2 regions of the Neorhizobium sp. AL 9.2.2 genome follow, and region 1 is predicted to be linked to the other one. Evidence: riboswitches for the same ligand, from Rfam matches in the RefSeq annotation. Region 1 holds a riboswitch; the other holds the start of a gene.

Region 1 (4,183 bases):
ACCAGCGACGACGTCGCGCCGAGCATCGCCGCCAGTCCACGCGCCGGGATGCCGGGATGGCGGAGGTCTCTTATGGCAATGCGCGCATGGATGATCGCCAATGCAACGCTGACGGCCAGCAGCCCGGACAAGAGCGCGATCGACAGGCTTGTATAGGCCGCGTTGAGGAAGGCGGGGCTTGAGGCCAGCCGCCAGAGATCGGCCTTGATGCCGGCTAGGAAGATCGAGGCAAGCGGCAGGACGAGAAACAGGGTCGCAGCGAGGATGGTCGAGCCGTCCCACAGCCTTGCGCCCCATGTGCGTCCATCGAAGCGGCGGGTGGCGCGGCCGGCGGTCACATGTGTGCCGTCGGGGGCGGGGAGAAACGCGAGGGCGGCGAGGATCAGGCCGGTTACCGCAATCTGCAGCACCGCCAATCCGATGGCGCGGGGCGGATCGAAATCGAAGCGCAGCGACTGGTAGATCGCTACTTCCAGTGTCGTTGCCGCCGGCCCGCCACCGAGGATGAGGACCAGCGTGAAACTGGTGGCGCAGAGCATGAAGATCAGCCCGGCAATGCCTGGCACGACGCGGATCAGGGCCGGGCCTTCGATGAAACGGAAGATCGACAGGGGCTTCATGCCGAGGCTGGTGGACAGCAGCCAGTATTCGGCCGGCTGCCGCTCAAGCGCCACGAGAAACAGCCGGGCGGCCAGCGGCAGGTTGAAGAACACGTGGGCCAGAAGAATGCCGGTCAGGCCGTAAATGCTGATCGGTTGCTCCAGCCCCAATGTCGATAGGAGGCCGTTCACCGCGCCCTGGCGGCCCCAGATGCCGATCAGACCCAGCGCCCCGATCAGAACCGGCAGGCCCATCGGCAGCGCCATCAGCCGCACGATCCAGACGCGGCCGATGAAATGTGGCCGTCTCGCCAGTGACAGCGCTACGGGAAGGGCAAGGCATACGGAGAACAAGGTCGATAGCGCCGCCTGCCACAGCGTGAACTGCAGGATGCGGCCGGTATAGGCCGTGAACAATTGCCCCTGCGTTTCAGGGGCATCCCAGAGCAGCAGGGCCGAGACCGCGATGCCGACGAAAAGCGCGATCGCGCCGAGGCTCAGCACCCCGCCGGAAATCCCTCGTCTTCGCTCGGCAGCGGTCAGCAGCATACCCGATTCAGCCGATCAGTTCATGCTCATGGCGTTGAGCCATTCGTCGATCCATGCCTGGCGGTTCTTCGCGACTTCGTCAGATCCCATCAGGAATGTCTTTTCCGGCTTAACCAGCTTGCCGAAAGCGTCTGGCAGCGGTTGCGACGTCTTCGTCACCGGCATCATCCAGTTGGTGGTAGGGATCACATCCTGGAAGCCCTGCGACACCATGAACTTCAGGAAGTCACGGGCGAGATCCTTGTCACGGGCGCCCTTCAGCATGCCGGCCACTTCGATCTGAACGTAATGTCCCTCGGAAAAAGCAGCCGCCTGGTAACGGTTCTCGTTCTCCTCCACCATGTGGTAGGCAGGCGAGGTCGTATAGGACAGCACCATCGGCACTTCGCCCTTGGTAAACAGGCCGTAGGCTTCAGACCAGCCGGGGGTGACGGTCAGGATGCGGCCCTTCAGCTTTGCCCAGGCTTCCGGCGCCTTGTCGCCATAGACGGATTTCATCCACAAAAGCAGGCCGAGGCCGGGTGTCGAGGTGCGCGGATCTTCGATCGCGATCTTCTGCGACGGATCGCCTTCCACCAGTTCCTTCAGGCTCCTCGGCGGGTTCTTGATGGTCTTCGTGTCGTAGACGACGGCGAAATGGCCGTAGTCATAGGGCAGGAACGTATCGTCGGCGTAATTGCCGGGAACGCTGATGCCGCCATTCTCTGACGATGCCTGCAGTCCATGCGGTTCGAACAGGCCGGTGGCCTTGGCCTCCGAAATCAGGTTGGTGTCGAGCCCAAGCGCGATATCGGCCTTGGTCGTCTCACCCTCCAGCTTCAGCCGGGTCAGAAGTGCGACGCCATCGGCGACAGCCACGAATTCGACCTTGCAGGCGCAGGTCTTTTCGAAAGCGGCCTTCACCTTGGGGCCAGGGCCCCAGTCGGCGGTGAAGCTTTCATAGGTGTAGATGGTCAGCACCTTGTCTTCGGCCTTGGCGGCCGGCGACAGGATGATGGTGGCCGCAGCCACGGTGAGCGATAGCAAGAGTTTGCGCATCAACGCCTCCTTCAAAATCAATCTACAAGGGGAATAGGCGCTGAGCGTGAGCCGTCTAATCCCTCCGCCGGTGTTAGCCGGATCAGGTTCCGCGGGTTGGCTGAAAGCCTCTCAGCCGCACGTTACCGCGCAGCACCCCGTTAGAGCGGGAGTAGATGTAACGGTGAAGGAATTGTCTGGCAAGTGGTGTCGAACCCTGCCGTCTTGCGTTCAGGGCCAAAGGACCGAAAGGCATCGTGCGATAGCAGTCTCGATAGCAAGAAAGCCGCCCGGCGTGCCGGACGGCTTTCTTGCTAGTAGTTCTTTGACAACAAGGTTCAGGCGTTGAGCGCGTAGCCTGACTGGGAGTCGTTGCGGAATATCTTGAGGTCACGCGGCACGATCGCCATGCCGCCAAGACGGTTGGCGATGGCATAGTCGATTGTCTGCTCTACCACATGCGGCATCACGGGCTTGGTCAGAACGCCGAGCGATCCCTCGACGCCGTCTTTCACGTCTTCCGGATTGGCCGTCATGAAGATGACCGTCAGGCCGTATTCGGCAGCGAGTTCGCGCCCGATTTCCGGACCTGTGCGGCCATCGGCGAGATTGACGTCGACCAGCGCGATATCGGCGTATGCACCGAGCGACAGGGCGTGCTTGCGGGCGCTGGCAAAGCCTGCAACCTTGAGACCCATGCTCTCGACAGTCTCGGCAACATCAAGCGCGATCAGGAATTCGTCCTCAACGATCAGAACGCGCTGTTCCATTGCATCACTCGCCAGCCGACGACGCATCACATTAGTCAGCATTGGACATTCCTAACCGTTTTGTTTCCATCTGGTCGGCATGTCGGCATTCATACCGCACTACGCATTTCGACCACTTGATGGATGCCGAACGTCACCGGGGAATGTTTGTTCCGGCTCCCGACAAATAAAACGGTGGATGTTTATTTGTTAAGTATAGGAATTCTTTAACTATCCTTCAATCTGTTCTCTGAGCATCTCGAGTTCCAGCCATTCTTCTTCCATTTTGGCGACGCGATCGCGCAGTTTTGCCGTTTCTGCGGCGAGCTTTGAAAATGCCGACGGGTCTTTGGCAAAGAGTTTGGGATCGGCCATCTTGCGTTCGGACGTGGCGATGTCGTCCTGTGCCTTCGCCATTTCCTTGGGAAGGTTTTCGAGCGCGAATTTCTGCTTGAACGAAAGCTTGCCCTTTGCCTTAGTGACACCGGGCGCACTGCCTTCGGTCTTTGCCTTTTCCGCCTTATCGGCGCGGCGCTTTTCGTCGGCCATGCCTTTGCGCTGCTGCAGCATGTCGGTATAGCCGCCTGCATATTCGATCCAGCGTCCATCCGGCGCATCCGGGTCTACCGGAGCGATCGTCGAGGTCACGGTGCGGTCGAGAAAGTCGCGGTCATGGCTGACGAGAATGACGGTGCCGGCATATCCCGCAACGATTTCCTGCAAGAGGTCCAGCGTCTCGATGTCGAGGTCGTTGGTCGGTTCGTCGAGGATCAAAAGGTTCGATGGTTTTGCCAGCATGCGGGCCAGCATCAGCCTTGCGCGCTCTCCGCCGGAGAGGTTCTTGATCGGCGTGCGGATCTGTTCCGGCTGGAACAGGAAGTCTTTCATGTAGCCCGCCACATGCCGCTGTTCGCCGTTGACCAGCAGCGTTTCGCCGCGGCCGTCTGTCAAGTAATGGGACAGCGTGTCGGCGGGATCGAGGTCCTCGCGCTTCTGGTCGAGCGTGGCAATCTCGAGATTGGTGCCGAGCTTGATCCAGCCGCCGTCGGGGGCGAGCTGGCCCGTCAGCATCTTCAGCAGCGTCGTCTTGCCAGCACCATTCGGGCCGACCAGGCCGATCCGGTCGCCGCGATGGATGCGGATCGAGAATGGCGCGACGATCGGCTTGTCATAGGTCTTGGTGATGTTTTCCGCTTCCACCACCAGCTTGCCGGACTCGCGACCTTCGGCGACGGAGGCCTGAACGGAACCCTGCGGCCCCTTGTGGCC
Region 2 (4,183 bases), on a different contig from region 1:
AAACCGAAGAACAGGCAGAAATGCTGAAGCGCCTTGGTTGCGACGTTGGACAGGGGTGGCTGTTTGGCAGACCTGTCGACGGTGATGCGACAGAACGGCTTCTCGCTGTCAGCAAGCAGAAGCCACTCACGGAACGCCGCGGAACCGGCTCGCTGTTCCAGCGGGTCCATCAACTGGAAACGCTCTATGAGGCGGCACCGGTCGGTCTCTGCTTTCTCGATTCAGACTTGCGCCATGTCAGTGTAAACAATCGGTTCGCTGCAATGCTGGGATTAACGCCCGAGCAGATGATCGGGCTCACCGTTCACAGTTTCATGCCGGCACGAGAGGCGCGCCGGGTCACCAAAGATCTTCAGCGAGTCCTTGCGGGCGAGCCTTTGATTGTGGACGAATATCGTCCGCCCGGAAGTGAGAACATTCTCCTCGTGGTGAACCAGCGGGTCGATGACGACGCAGGCGAGCCGATCGGCATTTCGGTCACGGCGATCGATGTTACCGGTCACAAATCGATGGAAAAGGCGCTGACCGAGACGGAAGACCACGCACGATGGTCGATCGAACTCAGCCCGAACATTCCCTGGTCGAGCGATGCCGAAGGCATTGTCAATTTCATGGGGCCAACGCCAGACCCGACGATGTCCAGGATGCGTGACCGGATCGCGGACTGGTACGGTCGGATGCATCCGGACGACAGTTTGCGGGTTCGGCGGGAATGGCTTGGATGGCTGCCATCCGGCGACCCATTCGAAACCAGGTTTCGCATGCGTCTGCACGACGACAGCTGGCGATGGATGGTCAGTCGGGCAAAGCCTCATCGCGATGCGACCGGCAAGATCGTGAAATGGTACGGCACCATCACCGAGATCGTGCCCACGGAGGTCCCGCTGGACGGGAAAGTATCCGTGAAGGCTCCTCATGTCTGGCATGATCCGGACCAGGCTGATGTCCTGCCGACGCAACACTTGATCTCAATGCTGATGAGGATGTTTGAGTCCGCGCCCATTGCCATGGCCATCACGACGAGCGACACGAAAACCTCGAGCTACGTCAAAGTCAACGATGCCTATCTGAAGCTCACCGGCCTGAAATGGGACGAGATCAACGGAAAGAAGCTGATTTCCGAGGGTGCCGCGATCGACAATCCCGCCCGCGACAGACGGCACCGGCTATTGCGCGAGGACGGCGCCTACGAGCTCGAAGATGTTGAGATTGCTCATTCGGATGGTACGATCATCCCAACCCTGATTTCCGCGCAACGCACGATCGTCGATGGCGTTTCATTCGATGTGGAGGTCATTGTCGATGTGTCTGCCCGCGTCAGGCAGCAGCGCGCTATCGAAAGCGCTCTGAAAACCTCCGCGCAGACCGATGCCCTGTCAGGTCTCCCAAACCGAGCCTGTTTCGATGAGGTTGTTGCCGGAGAGGTTGCCCGCAACCTGCTCAATGACAGAAAGCTCGCCATCGCCTACATCGATCTCAACGGCTTCAAGATCGTCAACGACAGTCTGGGGCATTCCGCAGGCGACGAAGTCCTGCGAACGATCTCGGCGAGACTTCGCGAAAGTTTCCGAGCAACGGATTTCATCGCCAGGGTCGGAGGAGACGAGTTTGCTATTCTTCTCGACATGGATCGCAAGTTTGCGGGCGATATGCAGACGCATATTCAGGAAACGATGGAAAGGGTGTTCAAGCCGATCCCCATCGATGGCCAGGTGACATTCACGGGTGCCGCGGTCGGCGTTACGTTCCTAAAGGCCGAAGACACGCCGCAAACCTATGTCAAACGCGCTGACGACTATATGTATCTGGCGAAAGCCACCGGAAAACGGGTGGCCGTCGTGTGTTTCGGTCAGGTTCTCGATCGCCCGACGACGCATAAAGTGGACCGGACGAACGGGTTTTGTGACGGCTGAAGTGTGTCGACGGCCGAACTATCGGCAGCCGATATTTCGAGGTGTTGTGCCAACCCCTTTCATGCAGGGCAGGTCTGATACCTATCCAGACTACCGCTGGTCGACGTCAGTCCGGCGCGACTGACGACGGAGGCCGGATTGTGGCGGCATCGTCGGCCGCTGCATCGTTCTCTCCACCAAACGCCGCATCAGCCTGCTGGTTGACCTTGGTCACATCGTCGCTTTCCTGATCCGACATGTCGGCTGGATGCTCGGAACGCTTCCAGTGATCGTCATGGGACCCTTCAGGACGGCCTTCTTCCTCCCACAGTCTGTAGGCCCGTTCGCGCTGTTCCTGTTCTCTATCGGTCATGGTTGCTCCTCCTAAGTTGCGAAGACATAACCAGCGGACGGGCCCCGGGTTTCCGGGAGGCGGATGACATAGAATAAAATTTTTGTCACCTCGCCGCGCAGGCTCTGCCGGACAGCGATCGCAAGCGATTGACAAAGGCCGTTTCTTTGTCCAACCTTAGCGTCATTCCGAGGGGAGCATCGAACGGTGCTGAGATGGCGGTGAGCCGGACCCTTGAACCTGATCCGGGTCATACCGGCGTAGGAACGGAAACGGCGCAATACCGCACCTCTTTCTTATTCTCCGCTCGCCTGGATCTCCATGATGTCAAGGTCAGGAGATCAGCCATGCTTACGCTCTCGAGAAATACCCGAATAGGACGAATGCGGTTCGACGGTTTCAACCCGCGTCGCTGACATGCAGTCCCGGTTTGCAGCCCTCGGGCTTTTTCTGCTGCTGGTGGGCTGGCAGATAGCCGTTCAGGTCTTTTCGCCGCCACGCTATCTTTTGCCGTCACCGCTCGCGGTGGTGCAGGCATTGGTGCGTCAGAGCAGCTTCCTCGCTCATCATACCGCTGTCACCATCACCGAGATTTTTGCAGGTCTCGTCGCCGGCAGCATCTTCGGTGCGGCGGTCGCGTTTCTCGTCGTGGCATTCCCGCGGGCCGGCAGGCTTGCCTGGCCGATCATCCTTATCCTGCAGACCTTTCCGGTCTTCGTGCTGGCACCCATCCTGGTGCTCTGGCTCGGTTTCGGCATGGCGTCGAAAGTGATGATGACGACGCTCGTCATCTTCTTCCCGGTCGCCTCCGCCTTCGCAGATGGCCTGAGGCGGACGGAACCGGCGATCCTGGAAGCCGCCGCGCTGACAAGCGCGACGCCCTGGCAGATCCTTGTGAGGCTCAGAACACCGCTTGCGCTGCCGGCGCTCGTGTCCGGTCTGCGCGTCGCCGTGCCGCTCGCGCCGCTGGGTGCCGTGATCGGCGAATGGGTCGGGGCTTCAGCCGGGCTCGGCTTTGTCATGGTTCAGGCGAACGCCCGGATGCAGACCGACACCGTTTTCGCAGCCATGACCATCCTGGCCCTGACCAGCGTCGCGCTGCGCCTGGGTTTCGACCGTCTCGTAAAGGGACGCCCCCATTGGGCAATCGAGACCGAACAACAGACACAGTTATCATCGTGAGGAGAGACGACCACCCATGAAACGCATGCTTCTGGCCTTTGCCATTGCCCTATCCGTGAGCATGATTGCGTCCGCTAGCCAGGCGGCAGAAAAGCTCACCGTCATGCTTGAATGGTTCGTGAACCCGGACCATGCGCCGCTCGTGATTGCCGCCCAGAACGGCTATTTCGAAGACGCCGGCCTCGATGTCGAGCTGGTGCCTCCCGCCGACCCGTCGACGGTGCCTCGCCTCGTTGCCACCGGCCAGGCCGATATCGGCATCCACTACCAACCGAACCTCTATCTCGACCGTGCAGCCGGCCTGCCGCTCAAGCGAATCGGTACCCTCGTCGAAACGCCCTTGAATACGGTGACGGTTCTCGCCGATGGCCCGATCAAGAGCCTCAAGGACCTGCGCGGCAAGAAGGTCGGCTTTTCCGTCACGGGTTTCGAAGATGCGATGTTGAAGCGCATGCTCGAAGGCGAAGGCGTTGCACTTACCGAGGTCCAACTGATCAACGTCAATTTCGCCCTCTCGCCGTCGCTGATCGGCGGCAAGGTCGATGCCACGCTTGGCGGTTTTAGAAACTTCGAACTGACGCAGATGCGGATCGAAGGGCACGAGGGTCGTTCCTTCTTTCCGGAAGAACACGGCGTCCCTGTTTATGACGAGCTGATCTTCGTGACGCGCGACGCGCTTGCGACAGATCCCCGCCTCCCCCGCTTTCTCGAATCCGTCGAGAAGGCTGCGATCTTCCTGACCAATCACCCGGACAAT

What was found. Region 1 has a riboswitch for thiamine pyrophosphate ahead of thiB (thiamine ABC transporter substrate binding subunit). Riboswitches for the same ligand answer to the same signal wherever they lie in the genome.
Region 2: linked by a shared signal. The riboswitch ahead of G6K99_RS20340 (ABC transporter permease) and the one ahead of thiB (thiamine ABC transporter substrate binding subunit) in region 1 are both predicted to bind thiamine pyrophosphate.

The regions. Positions count from the first base shown of each region.
Region 1 covers NZ_JAALXU010000007.1:318,558-322,740, reverse strand. Annotated here, with positions in the region: gene thiP (thiamine/thiamine pyrophosphate ABC transporter permease ThiP) at 1-1,148, opposite strand, end outside; gene thiB (thiamine ABC transporter substrate binding subunit) at 1,164-2,201, opposite strand; TPP riboswitch at 2,229-2,336, opposite strand; gene G6K99_RS16485 (response regulator) at 2,504-2,977, opposite strand; gene G6K99_RS16480 (ABC-F family ATP-binding cassette domain-containing protein) at 3,146-4,183, opposite strand, start outside.
Region 2 covers NZ_JAALXU010000009.1:590,670-594,852, reverse strand. Annotated here, with positions in the region: gene G6K99_RS20350 (EAL domain-containing protein) at 1-1,913, shown strand, start outside; gene G6K99_RS20345 (DUF2934 domain-containing protein) at 2,020-2,265, opposite strand; TPP riboswitch at 2,426-2,528, shown strand; gene G6K99_RS20340 (ABC transporter permease) at 2,662-3,426, shown strand; gene G6K99_RS20335 (ABC transporter substrate-binding protein) at 3,443-4,183, shown strand, end outside.